Lichenicola cladoniae: one gene and its partner. The protein of the gene in region 1 binds, or shares a complex with, the protein of each later gene. Links are inferred from orthologs where the notes say so. Each region holds a gene or a part of one and is shown in the gene's direction. Other genes may lie near its edges.

What was found.
Region 2: the proteins of nusB (region 1) and rpsJ are in contact, whole or in part, in a solved structure (PDB 3D3B), measured with the Escherichia coli proteins. The link is inferred for Lichenicola cladoniae from one-to-one orthologs.

Annotation. Positions count from the first base shown.
Region 1 is NZ_CP053708.1:1,610,755-1,619,168, forward strand. The notes cover bases 3,928-6,865. They hold nusB (transcription antitermination factor NusB), read left to right. Parts: upstream 3,928-5,082; coding sequence 5,083-5,649; downstream 5,650-6,865. Other genes in these bases: HN018_RS07465 (ABC transporter permease), read left to right, coding at 3,928-4,368; nrdR (transcriptional regulator NrdR), read left to right, coding at 4,482-5,027; thiL (thiamine-phosphate kinase), read left to right, coding at 5,646-6,605. Also shown: HN018_RS07450 (Rieske (2Fe-2S) protein), read left to right, coding at 1-497; HN018_RS07455 (substrate-binding domain-containing protein), read left to right, coding at 639-1,802; HN018_RS07460 (sugar ABC transporter ATP-binding protein), read left to right, coding at 1,835-3,409; more of HN018_RS07465, read left to right, coding at 3,406-3,927; HN018_RS07485 (DUF4089 domain-containing protein), read left to right, coding at 7,046-7,237; HN018_RS07490 (AtzE family amidohydrolase), read left to right, coding at 7,234-8,414. UniProt on the Escherichia coli protein: Part of the processive rRNA transcription and antitermination complex (rrnTAC). The complex forms an RNA-chaperone ring around the RNA exit tunnel of RNA polymerase (RNAP).
Region 2 is NZ_CP053708.1:1,146,592-1,154,826, forward strand. The notes cover bases 1-2,759. They hold rpsJ (30S ribosomal protein S10), read left to right. Parts: upstream 1-1,105; coding sequence 1,106-1,414; downstream 1,415-2,759. Other genes in these bases: tuf (elongation factor Tu), read left to right, coding at 1-1,057; rplC (50S ribosomal protein L3), read left to right, coding at 1,425-2,126; rplD (50S ribosomal protein L4), read left to right, coding at 2,138-2,752. Also shown: HN018_RS05210 (50S ribosomal protein L23), read left to right, coding at 2,788-3,084; rplB (50S ribosomal protein L2), read left to right, coding at 3,101-3,931; rpsS (30S ribosomal protein S19), read left to right, coding at 3,947-4,225; rplV (50S ribosomal protein L22), read left to right, coding at 4,227-4,655; rpsC (30S ribosomal protein S3), read left to right, coding at 4,659-5,336; rplP (50S ribosomal protein L16), read left to right, coding at 5,378-5,794; rpmC (50S ribosomal protein L29), read left to right, coding at 5,796-6,023; rpsQ (30S ribosomal protein S17), read left to right, coding at 6,037-6,336; rplN (50S ribosomal protein L14), read left to right, coding at 6,352-6,720; rplX (50S ribosomal protein L24), read left to right, coding at 6,720-7,037; rplE (50S ribosomal protein L5), read left to right, coding at 7,048-7,620; rpsN (30S ribosomal protein S14), read left to right, coding at 7,717-8,022; rpsH (30S ribosomal protein S8), read left to right, coding at 8,035-8,235. UniProt on the Escherichia coli protein: Involved in the binding of tRNA to the ribosomes. Part of the processive rRNA transcription and antitermination complex (rrnTAC). The complex forms an RNA-chaperone ring around the RNA exit tunnel of RNA polymerase (RNAP).

The DNA of each region.
Region 1 (8,414 bases):
CACCGAAGCGAAAGGAGTTCGAGGCAACCGCACTGGGTTTTCGGGTGCGGTGCCATGGCCTGAAACCACGCGCGCTGCCGTACCGGTTGTTCGGGCCGGACATCAGCATCGATATCGAGGTCAGACTGCCGGGGATCCGGATCGAGCACATCTCGGGCAGCCGCGGCAGCGCCTGTATCCTGATGGCGGCGACGCCGGCTGCGGGAGGGTTCACCGACCTGCATTGCAGTCTCTACTGGACGGTTCCGTGGCTGGCGCCGGCCAGGCCGATCCTGCGCCACATGCTGCGGACGTTCCTCGGACACGAACACGATCTCCGGGCAAGGCCGAAACCCGGGAAACAGGCGACTGTCCCGACCAGCGTCTCGGACCGCGCATTCGTCGAGCGGAACCCGGAGACGCCGTGGTTTCACCGGATCCGGCAGGAGTTCATCGACAGCAGCCGCCAGGGACGCCCGTTCCTCAATCCGGTCGCGGCGCAGGGACCGAGCGTCTGAACGCCGGTTCAGAGCGAAGGCAATCCGTCCCCGGGATCATCATGACCCCGATCATGCTTGCCCAATGACCAGCATGGCGCCAGATTGGCTCGGGCACTAAGCTCGAATTAATCAAAAAACGAAAAACGGCGGGGACGCTTCATGAACATCAACGGTCGAGTGGGCCTGGCTGCGCTGTTCGGCGCGGGCATGCTGGCAATGGCGGTGCCTGCCTCGGCGGCAGATGCCTATTCCTGGCCCGACAACATTCCACCGGCCGCCAAGGCGCTCATGCAGCCGCCACCGTTGTCGCCGTTTGGCCAGAAGGTGCCGGGCTATCCGCAAGGCGCGCCCGCCTCCTCACCGGACGTGCTGACCTTCACACCGGAGCAGATCGCCAAGCTCAAGGCCGGCCACTACACGGCAGGCATCGTCATGCAGACCATGGATGCAGGCTGGCCGATGCTGCAGGTGCGCGGCATCACGCAGACGCTGGCGTCGTTCGGGATCACCGTCGTTGCAACGACCAATGCGAAGTTCCAGCCCGGCAAGCAGATCAGCGACCTCGAGGAGGTCATCGCCCGCAAGCCCGACGTGATTTTCTCCGTGCCGCTCGATCCGCTGGGAGAATCCGCTGCCTACAAGAAGGCTGCTGCCGCCGGCATAAAGCTGGTCTTCATGGATAACGTCGCCGTCGATATGACACCGGGCAAGGATTACGTGTCGGTGACCGCGTCCGACAACCAGAGCAACGCGATGTTCGCGACGCGCGAACTGGCTGCCCGCATCGGCAACAAGGGCGAGATCGGTTTCATCACCCTGGTCTACGACTACTATTATTCGGTCGCCGCCCGGAAAGTCGGCATGCTGAAGGCGCTTGAATCGCTGCCCGACGTCAAGCTGGTCCAGACCAGCACCTTCGCCACGCCGGAAAAAGCCTACGGCGTCGCCACCGCGATGATGACCGCGCATCCGAACCTCAAGGGGATCTTCGTCGCCTGGGATACGCCCGCCGAGCAGGTCGTGGCAGCCGCCAAAACCCTCGGGCGCAAAATCGTCGTCACCACCAACGATCTTGCAACCGACAGCGCCTATTACGTCGCCCGCGACGAGATCTCGGCGATCGGCTCGCAGCGTCCGTACGACCAGGGCGTGGCCGAGGCGAAATCGGCCGGCTATGCGCTGCTCGGCCTGAAAGTGCCGCCGTATATCGAGGTGCCGACCCTGGCCGTCACCAAGCTGAACCTGCTCAGCGCGCTCAAGGACGTCACCAAGGAGGAGCCGCCGGCATCGCTGGTCAAGCTCTGCAGGGGCCAGTGCTTCTGAAGGGGCCCGTGCTTCTCGAAGGGTCGGGACCTGTGACCGGGGCGGCGAGCGGCGCATGGGAGGCCGGTGACCCGCCTCTCGTCAGCCTGAGGCAGATCAGCAAGAGCTTCGGTGCGAACCGCGTTCTCTACGATGTCGACTTCGAACTGTTCCCCGGCGAGGTGCATGCGCTGCTCGGCGAGAACGGTGCTGGCAAGTCGACGCTGATGAAGATCCTGATGGGCATCCATCGGGCGGATGCCGGCGAGGTGGTGCTGCAGGGGGAACCGATCGGCGGCCACTCCGTCAGCGACCATCTGTCGCGCGGGATCGCGATGATCTTCCAGGAACTCAGCCTGATCCCGAACGGCACCGTGGCCGAGAACGTGTTTCTCGGCCACGAGCCGCAGGTGGCCAGGCTCTGGGTCGACCAGCGGGCGATGCGCCGGGAGACGGAGCGCCTGATCGCGTCGCTCGGCTTCGAATTGTCGGCCGATGCGGAGATCCGCTCGCTGGCGTTCGCACAGCGACAGATGGTCGAGATCCTGAAAGCGCTGTCGCGTGGCGCGCGGGTGCTGATCATGGACGAGCCGACCTCGTCGCTTACCATGCGGGAGGAAACCGCGCTGTTCGAGCTGATCGCCGGACTGAAGCGCCGCGGCATCGGCATCATCTACATCAGCCATCGCATGGCCGAGATATTCGCCATCGCAGACCGGCTCAGCATCATCAAGGACGGCCGCATGATCGGCCCGCTGAAGCCCGGCGACACCTCGGTGGAAAAGATCGCGTCCATGATGTCCAAGGCATCGTCCGCGGCGACATTGCCGGCGAGCCCCGTCACGCCGGCCGTGCGTCCCACCTCGGCCGGCCCGGTTCTCGAAGTCCGCAGCCTGGCCACCCGAGGCAAGCTGCGCGACGTCTCGCTGGTCGTGGCGCCCGGGGAGGTCGTCGGCATCGCCGGGCTGGTCGGCAGCGGACGCTCGACGTTGCTGAAGGCCTTGTTCGGACTGCTGCCGGACTGCCGTGGCGAGATCCGGCTCGATGGCCGGGTGATCGCACCGGGACGCACCCACGCGGCGCTCGAGGCCGGCATGGCGCTGGTGCCGGAGGATCGTCGGCTCGAGGGCCTCGTGGTGAAGCACAGCCTGGCCGACAACATCGCGCTCCCGAGCCTGGATCGCCTGCGGCTCGGCCGCCTGCTGCCGATGGTGCCGGCGGCGCGCCAGGACCGCCTGTTCGAGCGCTTCCGGCAGGCCCTCAACATCGTGGCGACCGGTCCAAGCCAGCACGCGCAGCTTCTGAGCGGCGGCAACCAGCAGAAGATCGTGTTCGGCAAGTGGCTGGCGCGTGCGCCGCGGCTCCTGCTGCTCGACGAGCCGACCTCCGGCGTGGACGTCAACGCCAAGGCGGAGATGCGCGCGCTGATCCGCAGCACCGCGGCCACGGGAGTGGGCGTGGTGCTGGTCTCGTCCGAGTTCGATGAACTCGTGACCACCGCCGACAGGATCCTGATCCTGGTCGGCGGCTCCATCGTCGCCACGGCACCGGACCAGGCCGACGAACCGACACTGCGTGCCTTCCTTCAGACCGAAGTGACGGCCGCGAAGACAAGGGTTCCCGCATGACGGATATCGCACTGCCCGGCACCCGGCCGCCGCTAGGCCGGACGATCGGCAGGTTCCTGGCGGATCACGTCACCTTCGTGATCTTCGGTTTCGTCACCCTGTTCTTCATCGTGATGGCGCCGAATTTCGCGTCCGCGGCGACCGCCGGTGCTATCCTGCGCATTACCGCGATCGTGTCGGTGATCGCGGTCGGCATGACCTTCGTAATCGTATCGGGCGAGATCGACCTGTCGGTCGGTTCGGTCGCCAGCTTCTCGGGCATGATCGTGGCCATGCTGGTGCAGGCGAACTGGCCGTCCTGGGCGGCGGCCTTGCTGGTCCTGCTGATGGGCGCCGTCATCGGTGCGATCAACGGATTGCTGGTCACCCGGCTGCGCATCCCGTCCTTCCTGGTCACGCTCGGCATGCTGAGCGTGTTCTCCGGCGGGGCGATGACGCTGACCGACACCATGCCGGTGCCGATCGTCGACGACGCATTCGGCACGACGTTCTGGAACGGCCAGGTCGCGGGCCTGCCGATGCCGATCTGGTGGACGGTCATCACCGTTCTTGTCGGCGGGTTCCTGCTGCATTTCTCTCTGTTCGGCCGCCGCATCTTCGCCTGCGGCGGCAATGCCGTGGCGGCGCAGTTCACCGGCATCAATGTGGGCCGGATCAAGATCATCGGCTTCATGCTCTGCAGCATGTCCGCTGCCTTGGCGGGAATGATGCTGGCGGCACGCAGCGGTGCCGGCAATCCGAACATGGGGGTCGGGCTCGAACTCGATGTGATCGCCGCCGTCATCATCGGCGGCACCAGCCTGTTCGGCGGCTACGGCACCATCCTGGGTTCGGTGGTCGGCGCGATCTTCATCGGCATCATCGGCTTCGGCCTGCTGGTCATGGGGTTTTCCACCACCATCCAGGAGATCATCAAGGGCGCGATCATTATCCTAGCGGTCTCGGTCAACCGCCGCTGACTCGCATCCCGGGATCATAGCGTTTCGCCCAGGAACCCCGCACTTGCCACTGCGGCTGCGGGAGTGCACCTCTCCGGAACCGCCGATTTCTCGAATTTGATCAGGATCCACCCATGCGTTGCCCGTTCTGCGGCCACGAGGACACGCAGGTCAAAGACAGCCGGCCGAACGAGGACGGCGCCGCAATCAGGCGCCGCCGCTTCTGCGCCGGCTGCGGCCAGCGCTTCACGACGATCGAGCGGGTGCAGCTCAGGGAGCTGATGATCGCCAAGTCGGACGGGCGGCGGGTGCCGTTCGAGCGGGAGAAGCTGGCCCGCTCGATCCGCATCGCCATGCGCAAGCGTCCGGTCGATGAGGAGCGGATCGAGCGGATCGTCAACGGCCTGGTGCGTCAGCTCGAGGCCTCCGGCGAAACCGAGATCCCGAGCGCGCAGCTCGGCGAGCTGGTCATGGACACTCTGCGCGAGGTGGATACCGTCGCCTATGTGCGCTTTGCCAGCGTCTATCGCGACTTTCGCGAAGCCCGCGATTTCGAGACCATCCTGGGCTCGCTGACCAATGTCGCCCTGCGTGAGGCCGGCACCGATGCCGTTCGCGAGCTCGGAGCGGCCAGCCGCGAGTTCGGCGAGGCTGGACCTGACCGGCCAAAGGGACGATGAAGCGCGTCATGACCGCCATGACACGCCGATCGGACCGCCGCAGGGACATAACCTGATGGCGGAGGGCCAGACACGCCGCAAGCAGGCGCCACGCAGCAGGCCGCGCACTGCCGCGCGGGTCGGCGCCGTGCAGGCGCTGTTCCAGAGCGAGCAGGGCGGCGAGAGCGCGGAAAGCGTGATCGACCAGTTCGTGCGCCACCGCCTCGGCGAGCTGCCGGGTACCGGCGGCTACGAGGAAGGTCGCGTGCCCGATGCGGATGTGGCGCTGTTCGGCCGGATCGTGCGCACCGCGGTGACCGAGCAGGATCGGCTCGACCTGATGCTGGTCGAGGCGCTGCCCGAGGAATGGCCGCTGGCACGGCTCGATCCGGTGCTGCGGGCGCTGCTGCGCGCGGCCGGTGGCGAGCTCACGATGGCGGACGGCCCGCCCGGCCGGGTGGTGATCAACGAATATCTCGACGTGGCGCACGGGTTCTTCTCCGGCGACGAGCCGCGCATGGTGAACGGGTTGCTGAACGCGCTGGGCCGCCGGCTCCGGCCGCAGGATTTCGACGTCGATGCGCCGGCACCCGCCCCGGAACAGGAACCCGAACCGGACGTCTCCGAACAGACAGGTCCGTGACCGAGCCGGCTGCCGAGTTCGCTTTCATCGCGCGGCATTTCAGGCCGCTGGCCGGGCCGGGCGGGCTGGCGTTGTCGGACGACGCGGCGGTCTTTCTGCCCCCAGCCGGGCGCGAACTGGTGATGTGCGCCGACGCCATGGTGTCGGGCGTTCATTTTCTTGCCGCGGATCCGCCGGACACCGTGGCGCGCAAGCTGCTGCGGGTGAACCTGTCCGATCTCGCGGCAATGGGCGCCGAACCGCTCGGCTACCTGATGACCGTGTCGGTGCCACCCGACCTGCCTCCCAACTGGTTCGAGGGTTTCGGCGCCGGGCTGGCGATCGACCAGGCCCAGTACGGTCTCTCGCTCTTCGGCGGCGACACCACCTCGACCACCGGGCCGCTGGTCCTTTCTCTCACGATCGTCGGCCATGTCGCACCCGGCGCCGCGCTGCGTCGCAACGGTGCGCAGGCCGGCGACGGTATCTGGGTGACCGGAACCATCGGCGACGGCACCCTCGGCCTGGCCTGCCTGACCGGGGAACTCGATGACGACACCGGGCAGTTGGCCGACCGCTACCGGCTGCCGCAGCCGCGCATGGGGATGAAGCTGGCCGGCGTGGCGCATGCGGCGATCGACGTGTCCGACGGGCTGGTGCAGGACCTCGGGCATCTCTGTCGCGAGAGCGGCGTGGCTGCCCGGATCGAGGCGGCCCTGGTGCCGGCGTCGGAGGCGGCGCGTCAGGCCGGTCCGGCCTGGCTCGAGCGCCGGCTGAGCGGCGGCGACGATTACGAACTTCTGCTGGCGGTGCCGCCAGGGGCAGAGGCGACATTGCTCGCCGAGGCAGGGGCCGCTTGTATCCGGGTGACCCGGATCGGCATGTTCGAAGCCGGCCTGGACGCGGTCCACGTGATCGCCCCGGACGGCACTGCGCTCATCTTCGAGCGTCCCGGCTGGAGCCATTTTCCCGGATAGACCCAATTGGCGGCATGGTACCTGCTCGACCGGGATGTGCCATCGACGAGAAGAGAGCCAGAGCCAGATGCATGTGACCGCGCTGCCCGCCACCCTGCCGTCGCCAGCGGTGCCGGGTCATGCGCTCGACGCCGAGGCGTGCTGCATCGGGCAAATGCTGGTCGGAGCTCTCACGTTCGGCAGTGCAGCGGTAATTGGAGCGCGTCGATCCGCGCACGAAATGTTCCACGCGCGGTCGGGCGAGAGCATCGTGAATCGCGGCTTGCGCAATTGTAGCCTTCACCTCGGATCGGCGATAATGGTCGAACCGGGTTCGGAGCATGGGTTGGAAACTACCGGCATGACCAAGCTCCGCACATACGATCCGCCGACCTCATCCGTGCGGGACAGTCGGCCATGATGATCGACAACGAGGACCGGCTGGTGCCCGGCGGCCCGGCGTGAGTAGTTCCGAGCCGGCCGACCAGGCCATCCTGGCCGCACAGGCGGCGCGCTTCCTCGGTCTTTCCCTGGATCCCGCGCATCTCGACGGGATCGCCGCCAGTCTCGAACTGCTCGAAAGCCACGCGGCCCGGGTGATGGCGATGGTGCTGCCGCACGATATCGAGCCGGCACCGGTGTTCGTCGCGTGATCGACGCAACGGTTCTCGCCGATGGTGTGCGCACCGGTCGATGGTCGGCGGTCGAGCTGGTGAGGCAGGCACTCGACCGGATTGGCCGGCACGACCCGCTGCTGAACTGCTTCACCCATGTCCGGTCGACCGATTCCCTTGACGAAGCCGCCGCGTCCGATGCGGCGCGCGCCAGGGGCGAGGTGCAGGGCCCGCTGGCCGGGGTGCCGTTCGCGGTCAAGAACCTGTTCGACGTGGCGGGCCACACCACGATCGCCGGCTCGCGGGTGCTGGCCGGCCATCCTCCGGCGGAGCGGGATGCGACCATCGTGGCCCGGCTACGGCAGGCGGGCGCGATCCTGCTCGGCCAGCTGAACATGGACGAGTTCGCCTACGGCTTCTCCACCGAGAACAGTCACTACGGCACCACCGCCAATCCGCACGACCCGGACTGCATTGCCGGCGGTTCTTCGGGGGGATCGGCGGCTGCGGTGGCAGCCGGGCTGGTCGCGCTTAGCCTCGGGTCCGACACCAACGGGTCGATCCGGGTGCCGGCATCGCTGTGTGGGGTGTTCGGCCTGAAGCCGACCTACGGACGGTTGTCGCGCGCCGGTGCGTTCCCCTTCGTTGCCAGCCTGGACCATGTCGGTCCGTTCGCCCGGAGCGTGCGGGATCTCGCCCTGGCCTACGAGCTGATGCAGGGCGCCGACGATCGCGATCCGGTCATGGCCAGGCGAGGGCATGACCCGGCGCTGGCCGGACTCGGCGCCGGAACGGGCTTGCCGCCGGGCTTTCGTGTCGGGGTGCTGCAGGGCTGGTTCCGGCGAGGCGCTTCGGATCAGGCGCTGGCGGCGGTCGATCACGTCGCGCAAGCCCTGGCCCGGGCAGGCGCCATCGTCGAACCGGCTGTGCTCGAGGATGCCGAGACGGCACGCTCGGCGGCGTTCGTCATGACCGGCGCGGAGGGCGGTGCGCTTCACCTGCCCTGGCTGGCGACCGACGCGGGATCGTATGATCCGGCGGTGCGCGACCGGCTGATCGCCGGGGCGATGATCCCGGCCTCGGTGGTGATCCAGGCGCAGCGGGTGCGCAGCCATTTCCGTGCGCAGGTGGCACGCTTGTTCGAAACGACGGACCTTCTGCTCGCCCCGGCGACACCGTTCCCGGCGGTCCGGCGTGGACATGCGACGATCATGCT
Region 2 (8,235 bases), 470 kb from region 1 along the record:
GGCCTACGACCAGATTGACAAGGCTCCTGAGGAGCGCGCTCGCGGCATCACGATCTCGACTGCCCATGTCGAGTACGAGACCAAGAACCGCCATTACGCCCACGTCGATTGCCCGGGCCACGCCGACTACGTGAAGAACATGATCACCGGTGCCGCCCAGATGGACGGTGCGATCCTGGTCGTGTCCGCAGCCGATGGCCCGATGCCGCAGACCCGCGAGCACATCCTGCTTGCCCGTCAGGTCGGCGTTCCGGCACTGGTCGTGTTCCTGAACAAGGTTGATCAGGTCGATGATCCCGAGCTGCTCGAGCTCGTCGAGATGGAAGTGCGCGAGCTGCTTTCGTCCTACCAGTTCCCGGGCGACGACATTCCGATCGTGAAGGGCTCCGCGCTCGTCACCCTGAATGACGGCGACAAGACCCTCGGCGAGAATTCGGTGATCGAGCTGATGGCGGCAGTCGATGCCTACATCCCGCAGCCCGAGCGCATGATCGACCGTCCGTTCCTGATGCCGATCGAGGACGTGTTCTCGATCTCCGGCCGTGGCACCGTCGTCACCGGCCGCGTCGAGCGCGGCGTCGTCAATGTCGGCGAGGAAGTCGAGATCGTCGGCATCAAGAACACCGTCAAGACCGTCGTTACCGGCGTCGAGATGTTCCGCAAGCTGCTCGATCGCGGGCAGGCCGGCGACAACATCGGCGCGCTGCTGCGCGGCACGAAGCGTGAAGACGTCGAGCGCGGCCAGGTGCTTGCAAAGCCGGGTTCGATCACCCCGCACACCAAGTTCAAGGCCGAGGCCTACATCCTGACGAAGGAAGAGGGTGGCCGTCACACGCCGTTCTTCACCAACTATCGTCCGCAGTTCTACTTCCGCACGACCGACGTGACCGGTGTGGTTCAGCTTCCCGAGGGCACCGAGATGGTGATGCCGGGCGACAACATTTCGATGGATGTCGAGCTGATTGCCCCGATCGCGATGGACGAGGGTCTTCGTTTCGCAATTCGCGAAGGTGGCCGCACAGTCGGCGCCGGCGTGGTTGCATCGATCCAGGCCTGAAACCCAGCCGAGACAGAGGCCCCGAACTGAAGTTGGACTTGAGTTAATATGGACAACCAGAACATCCGCATTCGCCTGAAGGCGTACGATCACCGCGTGCTGGATAACAGCACAAAGGAAATCGTTAACACGGCGAAGCGTACGGGTGCGCGGGTTCGGGGTCCTATCCCGCTGCCGACGCATATCGAGAAATTCACCGTTAACCGCTCCCCTCATGTGGACAAGAAAAGCCGCGAGCAGTTCGAGATTCGGACTCATCGCCGGCTGCTCGACATCGTCGAGCCGACACCGCAAACCGTGGACGCACTCATGAAGCTCGACCTCGCCGCCGGCGTGGATGTCGAGATCAAGCTGTAAGGTCCAGACGATGCGCACCGGATTGATTGCAAAAAAGCTGGGTATGACCCGGCTTTTCAAGGACGACGGCACACATGTGCCGGTCACCGTCCTGCACCTCGACAATGTGCAGGTGGTCGATGTTCGTACCCAGGCTCGCGACGGCTACAACGCCGTCCAGCTCGGTTACGGCAACGCCAAGGTGAAGCATGTTTCCAAGCCGAACCGTGGCCACTTCGCCGGCCTGAAGGTCGAGCCGAAGAAGAAGCTCGCGGAGTTCCGCGTAGCCGAAGACGCCCTGCTCGAGTCCGGCGTCACCCTGTCTGCCGCCCATTTCGTGGTCGGCCAGAAGGTTGACGTGACCGGGACCAGCAAGGGCAAGGGCTTCGCCGGCGGTATGAAGCGCTGGAACTTCGCAGGTCTCGAAGCCTCGCACGGCGTGTCGGTCAGCCATCGGTCCCTCGGATCGACCGGTAACCGCCAGGATCCGGGCAGGACCTTCAAGAACAAGAAGATGCCTGGCCATCTCGGCATGGAGCGGGTGACCACTCTGAACCTCGAGATCGCTCTCGTGGATGCAGAGCGGAGCCTCGTCATGGTTCGCGGTTCCATTCCCGGTGGCAAGAATGGCTACGTGCGGATCCGCGATGCGATCAAGAAGGCTCGCCACGTCGATGCGCCGTATCCGGCCGCACTCGTCGAAGCGGCAGCCACCACACCGGCTGCAGGCTGAGGAAGAGGGCAATGGACGTCGATATCAAGACCCTCGACAACGGTAGCGCTGGTTCGACCAGCCTGCCTGACGAGATTTTCGGGGCAACCCCGCGCAGCGACATCATGGCGCGCGTGGTTCAGTGGCAGCTCGCCAAGCGCCGTGCCGGCACCCACAAGGTGAAGGGCATGGGCGAGGTTTCGGGCACCACCCGCAAGCCCTACAAGCAGAAGGGCACCGGTAACGCCCGCCAGGGTTCGCTGCGCGCTCCGCAGTTCCGGACCGGTGGCGCCGTGCATGGACCCGTCGTGCGCAGCCACGCCTTCAGCCTTCCCAAGAAGGTTCGCCGGCTCGGCCTGATCTCGGCGCTGTCGCAGAAGCATGCGGATGGCAAGCTGATCGTCCTCGACGTGGCGAACGGCACGGCCAAGACCGCCGAGCTCGCGGCGAAGCTGAAGGTTCTCGGCTGGACATCGGCACTGATCGTGGATGGCATCGTGGACGAGGCGTTCCTGCGCTCCGCCCGCAACCTGCCCAAGATCGACGTGCTGCCGTCCGTCGGCGCCAACGTCTACGACATCCTGAACCATGAAGTTCTGGCGATCACCCGCGCCGGGCTCGAAGGCCTGAAGGAGCGCCTGGCATGACCAATATCCTGGCGATCCGCCGGTCGGCCGAGCGCATGTCGCGCGAGGCGATGTATGACATCGTCCGCGCGCCGCTGATCACCGAGAAGGCCACCGCGCTTTCCGAGAAGAACCAGGTCGTGTTCCGGGTATCGATCGATGCGACCAAGCCGCAGATCAAGGCTGCGGTCGAGGGTCTGTTCGGTGTGAAGGTTCTCGGGGTGAACACGCTGATCCAGAAGGGCAAGACGAAGCGCTTCCGTGGTCGTCCTGGTGTTCGTTCCGACGTCAAGAAGGCGTTTGTGCAGCTTGCGGAGGGTCAGTCGATCGATCTCTCCGCCCGGCTCGCCTGACGCGGGGTAGATTTCGATGGCATTAAAGCACTTTAAGCCTGTCACACCGTCGCTGCGCGGAACGGTCCTGATCGACCGCAGCGAACTGTGGAAGGGCAAGCCGGTCAAGACCCTCACCGAGGGCAAGCACAATACCGGTGGACGTAACAATCACGGTCGGACGACATCGTTCTTCCGGGGTGGTGGTCACAAGCGGACCTATCGTTTCGTGGACTTCAAGCGTCGCAAGTTCGACGTTGTCGGCACGATCGAGCGGATCGAGTATGACCCGAACCGCACGGCGTTCATCGCGCTGGTGAAGTACGCCGATGGCGAGCTGGCCTATATCCTGGCTCCCCAGCGTATCAAGGCTGGCGACCAGGTGATTGCCGGCGCACGCGTCGACATCAAGCCGGGTAACGCGATGCCGCTGTCGGCCATTCCGGTCGGCACGATCGTGCACAACATCGAGCTGAAGCAGGGCGCCGGCGGCAAGATGTCGCGCTCCGCGGGCACCTATGCCCAGCTGGTCGGCAAGGATAGCGGCTACGCGCAGATCAAGCTGCAGTCCGGCGAATTGCGCGTCGTTCGCGGCGAATGCATGGCGACTGTCGGTGCGGTGTCGAACCCGGACAACATGAACCAGAGCATCGGCAAGGCCGGTCGCGCACGCTGGATGGGCCGTCGTCCGCATAACCGCGGCGTCGTCATGAACCCGGTCGACCATCCGCACGGTGGTGGTGAGGGTCGTACGTCGGGCGGTCGTCATCCGGTTACCCCGTGGGGCAAGCCGACCAAGGGCTACAAGACGCGTGGTAACAAGCGCACCGACAGCCTGATCATCCGTCGCCGCAAGACCGGCAAGTAAGGGGGGCAAACAGAGATGGCACGTTCCGTCTGGAAAGGCCCGTTCGTTGACGGGTATCTGCTGAACAAGGCCGAGGCGTCGCGCGCATCGGGTCGTAACGAAGTGATCAAGATCTGGTCGCGTCGCTCCACGATCCTGCCGCAGTTCGTCGGCCTCGTGTTCGGTGTCTATAACGGTCACAAGTTCCTGCCCGTGCAGGTCAACGAGAACATGGTCGGACACAAGTTTGGCGAGTTCTCGCCGACGCGCACCTTCACAGGGCATTCGTCCGACAAGAAGGCGAGGCGCGGCTAACATGAGCAAGCCGAAGCACACACGCGCCCTCGGCGAGACCGAGGCGCAGGCGATCACCCGGAACATCCGCGTCAGCCCACGCAAGCTGAACCTGGTTGCCGGCCTGATCCGCAACAAGCCGGTGGCGCAGGCCGTCGCGACGCTGACCTTCAGCAAGCGACGGATCGCGCTCGCCGTGAAGAAGACGCTCGAGAGCGCCATCGCCAACGCCGAGAACAACCATCAGCTCGACGTCGACCAGCTGGTCGTGAAGCACGCCGAAGTCGGCAAGGCGATCGTGATGCGCCGCTTCCATGCCCGCGGTCGTGGCCGGTCGGCGCAGATCGAGAAGTTCTTCAGCCACCTCAAGATCGTGGTGGCCGAGCAAGCGGTCGCGGTTCCGGCTCCCAAGAGCCCGGCTCCCGAGAACACCGAGCAGAAGGCGGCCTGATCCATGGGTCACAAGGTCAATCCGATCGGGCTCCGGCTCGGCATCAATCGCACCTGGGACAGCCGCTGGTACGCCGGCGCTGACTACGCGAAGCTGCTGCATGACGACCTGAAGCTGCGCAGCTACCTGCGCAAGAAGCTGTCCGGTGCCGGCGTGTCGCGCGTCGTGATCGAGCGTCCGGCGAAGAAGCCGCGCGTGACGATCTATGCCGCACGGCCTGGCGTCGTCATCGGCAAGAAGGGCCAGGACATCGACGTGTTGCGTCGTGATCTCGCCCGCATGGCGAAGACCGACGTCGCGCTGAACATCGTCGAGATCCGCAAGCCGGAAATCGATGCGCAGCTGGTTGCCGAGAACATCGCGCAGCAGCTCGAGCGTCGGGTGGCGTTCCGTCGCGCCATGAAGCGTGCCGTTCAGTCCGCGATGCGTCTCGGCGCACAGGGCATCCGCATCAACTGCGGCGGACGTCTCGGTGGCGCAGAGATCGCCCGCGTCGAGTGGTATCGCGAAGGCCGGGTGCCGCTGCACACGCTTCGCGCCGACATCGACTACGGCGTCGCAACCGCAAAGACGACCTATGGCACGTGCGGCGTGAAGGTCTGGATCTTCAAGGGCGAGATCCTGACCCACGACCCGCTGTCGCAGGACCGTCGTGCCGCCGAGCAGGCGCCGCAGCGCTGATCAGACCCCGGGCCATGCCTGGCGCCTTAGGATAGACGAACATGCTTTCCCCGAAGCGGACGAAATACCGCAAGGCCCACAAGGGCCGCATTCATGGACTGGCCAAGGCCGGCACGACGCTGAACTTCGGTGCGTTCGGCCTGAAGGCCCTGGAGCCGGAGCGGGTGACCGCCCGGCAGATCGAAGCCTCGCGCCGTGCGATCACACGTGCGATGAAGCGCGCGGGCCGCGTCTGGATCCGGATCTTCCCGGACGTTCCGGTCTCGACAAAGCCTGCCGAAGTCCGCATGGGCTCCGGCAAGGGATCGCCCGAGTTCTGGGTGGCCCGGGTGAAGCCGGGTCGCATCGTGTTCGAGATCGACGGCGTGCCGGTCGAGATCGCGAAGCAGGCTCTGGCACTCGGCGCTGCGAAGCTGCCGATCAAGACCAAGTTCGTGACCCGCATCGGGGAGGCCTGAGATGGCGAAAGCAACCAAGCCGTCTGAGCTGCGGGCGAAGACGGAGGACGAGCTGAACACTTTGCTGCTCGACCTTAAGAAGGAGCAGTTCAACCTGCGCTTCCAGCGTGCCGTCGGTCAGACCGAGGGTGCGAGCCGTGTGCGTGAAGTGCGGCGCGAAATTGCGCGGCTCAAGACCGTGCAGCATTCCAACAAAAAGTCCGTGGCAGTCGCCGCGGCGAAGTCCTGAGAGGAGACGGGCGATGCCTAGGCGCGTCCTCACGGGGCGGGTAACGAGCGACAAGATGGACAAGACCATTACGGTTCTGGTCGATCGTCGAGTCATTCATCCGCTCTACAAGAAGTTCATCCGTCGCTCCAAGAAGTATGCGGCGCACGACGAAGCCAACGAGTGCAAGATCGGCGACACCGTTCGTATTCTCGAGTGCCCGCCGATCAGCAAGCGCAAGACCTGGACCGTGGTGACACGCAACGGGACGGCCATGGGTGACGCCAGCACGGTTGCGACCGCGCCGACTTCGCTCGAATCCGTGTCGGCCTGAAGGGGCTAGAGACCAATGATCCATCCCGAGACCAACCTGGACGTGGCCGATAATTCGGGCGCACGTCGGGTGCAGTGCATCAAGGTGCTGGGCGGCTCCAAGCGGAAGACCGCCTCGGTCGGCGACGTGATCGTCGTTTCCATCAAGGAAGCGATCCCACGCGGCAAGGTAAAGAAGGGCGACGTTCACCAGGCGGTGATCGTGCGAACGTCTTTCCCGGTCCGCCGTGCGGACGGCAGCGCGATCCGTTTCGATCGCAACGCCGCGGTGCTGATCAACAAGCAGCAGGAGCCGATCGGCACCCGCATCTTCGGCCCGGTCGTCCGTGAACTGCGTGCGCGCAAGTTCATGAAGATCATCTCGCTGGCACCGGAGGTGCTGTGATGGCTGCTCGTATCAAGAAGGGCGACCAGGTTCTCGTCATCACCGGTTCCTCCAAGGGCACCCGTGGCGAAGTCCTGTCGGTATCGCCGACCGCCTCCAAGGCGATCGTTCGCGGCGTGGCCTTGGCCAAGCGTCATACCAAGCCGAGCCAGGGTCAGCCGGGTGGCATCATCGAGCGTGAAGCCTCGGTGCACCTGTCGAACCTGAAGCTGATCGATCCCAAGAGCGGCAAGCCGACCAAGGTCGGTTTCCGGGTGATCGAGGGCGGCGCCAAGGTCCGTGTCGCCAAGGCGACCGGCGAAATCATCGAGAGCTGAGGAGGCGACGATGTCAGACACAACGGAAGTCCGTGCCCTGCCTCGCATGCAGCAGCGCTACAACGACGAGATGCGTGCTGCACTGCGCGAGCAGTTTGGCTACAAGAACGTGATGCAGGTTCCGCGTCTCGAGAAGATCGTCATCAACATGGGTGTCGGCGAAGCCGCCGGCGACCAGAAGAAGCTCGATGCGGCCGTTGCCGAATTGACCCTCATCGCCGGCCAGAAGCCGGTGAAGACGGTCGCGAAGAAGGCGATCGCCGGCTTCAAGATCCGTGAAGGCCTGCCGATCGGCACCAAGGTGACGCTTCGCAAGGTCCGCATGTATGAGTTCCTTGATCGTCTGGTGACGATCGCGATGCCGCGCGTGCGCGACTTCCGCGGTCTGGCCCCGAACAAGGGCTTCGACGGTCGCGGCAATTTCGCGATGGGTGTCAAGGAACAGATCGTGTTTCCTGAGATCAACTACGATAAGGTGGATCAGGTCCGCGGCATGGACATCATCTTCGTGACCACTGCGAAGACCGATGCCGAGGCGAAGGCTCTCTTGAAGGCGTTCGATCTGCCGTTCGTCGCCGGATAAGGTGGCGGTCGGCGGTATATCCGTCTTTACCGACTAGAAGCTTTTTTTGGAAAACCGCTGGGCGAGCCCGGCAGGTTCCGGAGGGTAGAACAAGGCATGGCTAAGACTTCCAGCGTCAATCGCAACCTCAAGCGCACTGCAATGGCAGCGCGCGACAAGGGCAAGCGGTCGGCACTCAAGAACATCGTTATGGATCGTACGCTCCCCGTGGAGGACCGGTTCGAGGCTTCGTTGAAGCTCGCCGAGCTGCCGCGCAACGGATCGCGTGTCCGCGTGAAGCTGCTCTGCAAGCTGACCGGGCGTTCGCGCGCCAATTATCGGAAGTTCGGCCTCAGCCGAATTGCCCTGCGCGATTTGGCTAGCTCGGGGCAGATCCCCGGCATGGTCAAGTCGAGCTGGTAAGGAGCACGACCCATGTCCATGTCCGATCCACTGGGTGACATGCTCACCCGGATCCGCAATGCACAGCGTGCCCGTCACGTCGCGTGCGTTGCTCCCGCATCCAAGCTCCGTGCGAACGTCCTCGAGGCGCTGCGTCGCGAGGGCTACATCCGTGGCTTCAAGCTCGAAGAGATCCGCACGGGCATCGCCCAGCTGCGCATCGAGCTGAAATAC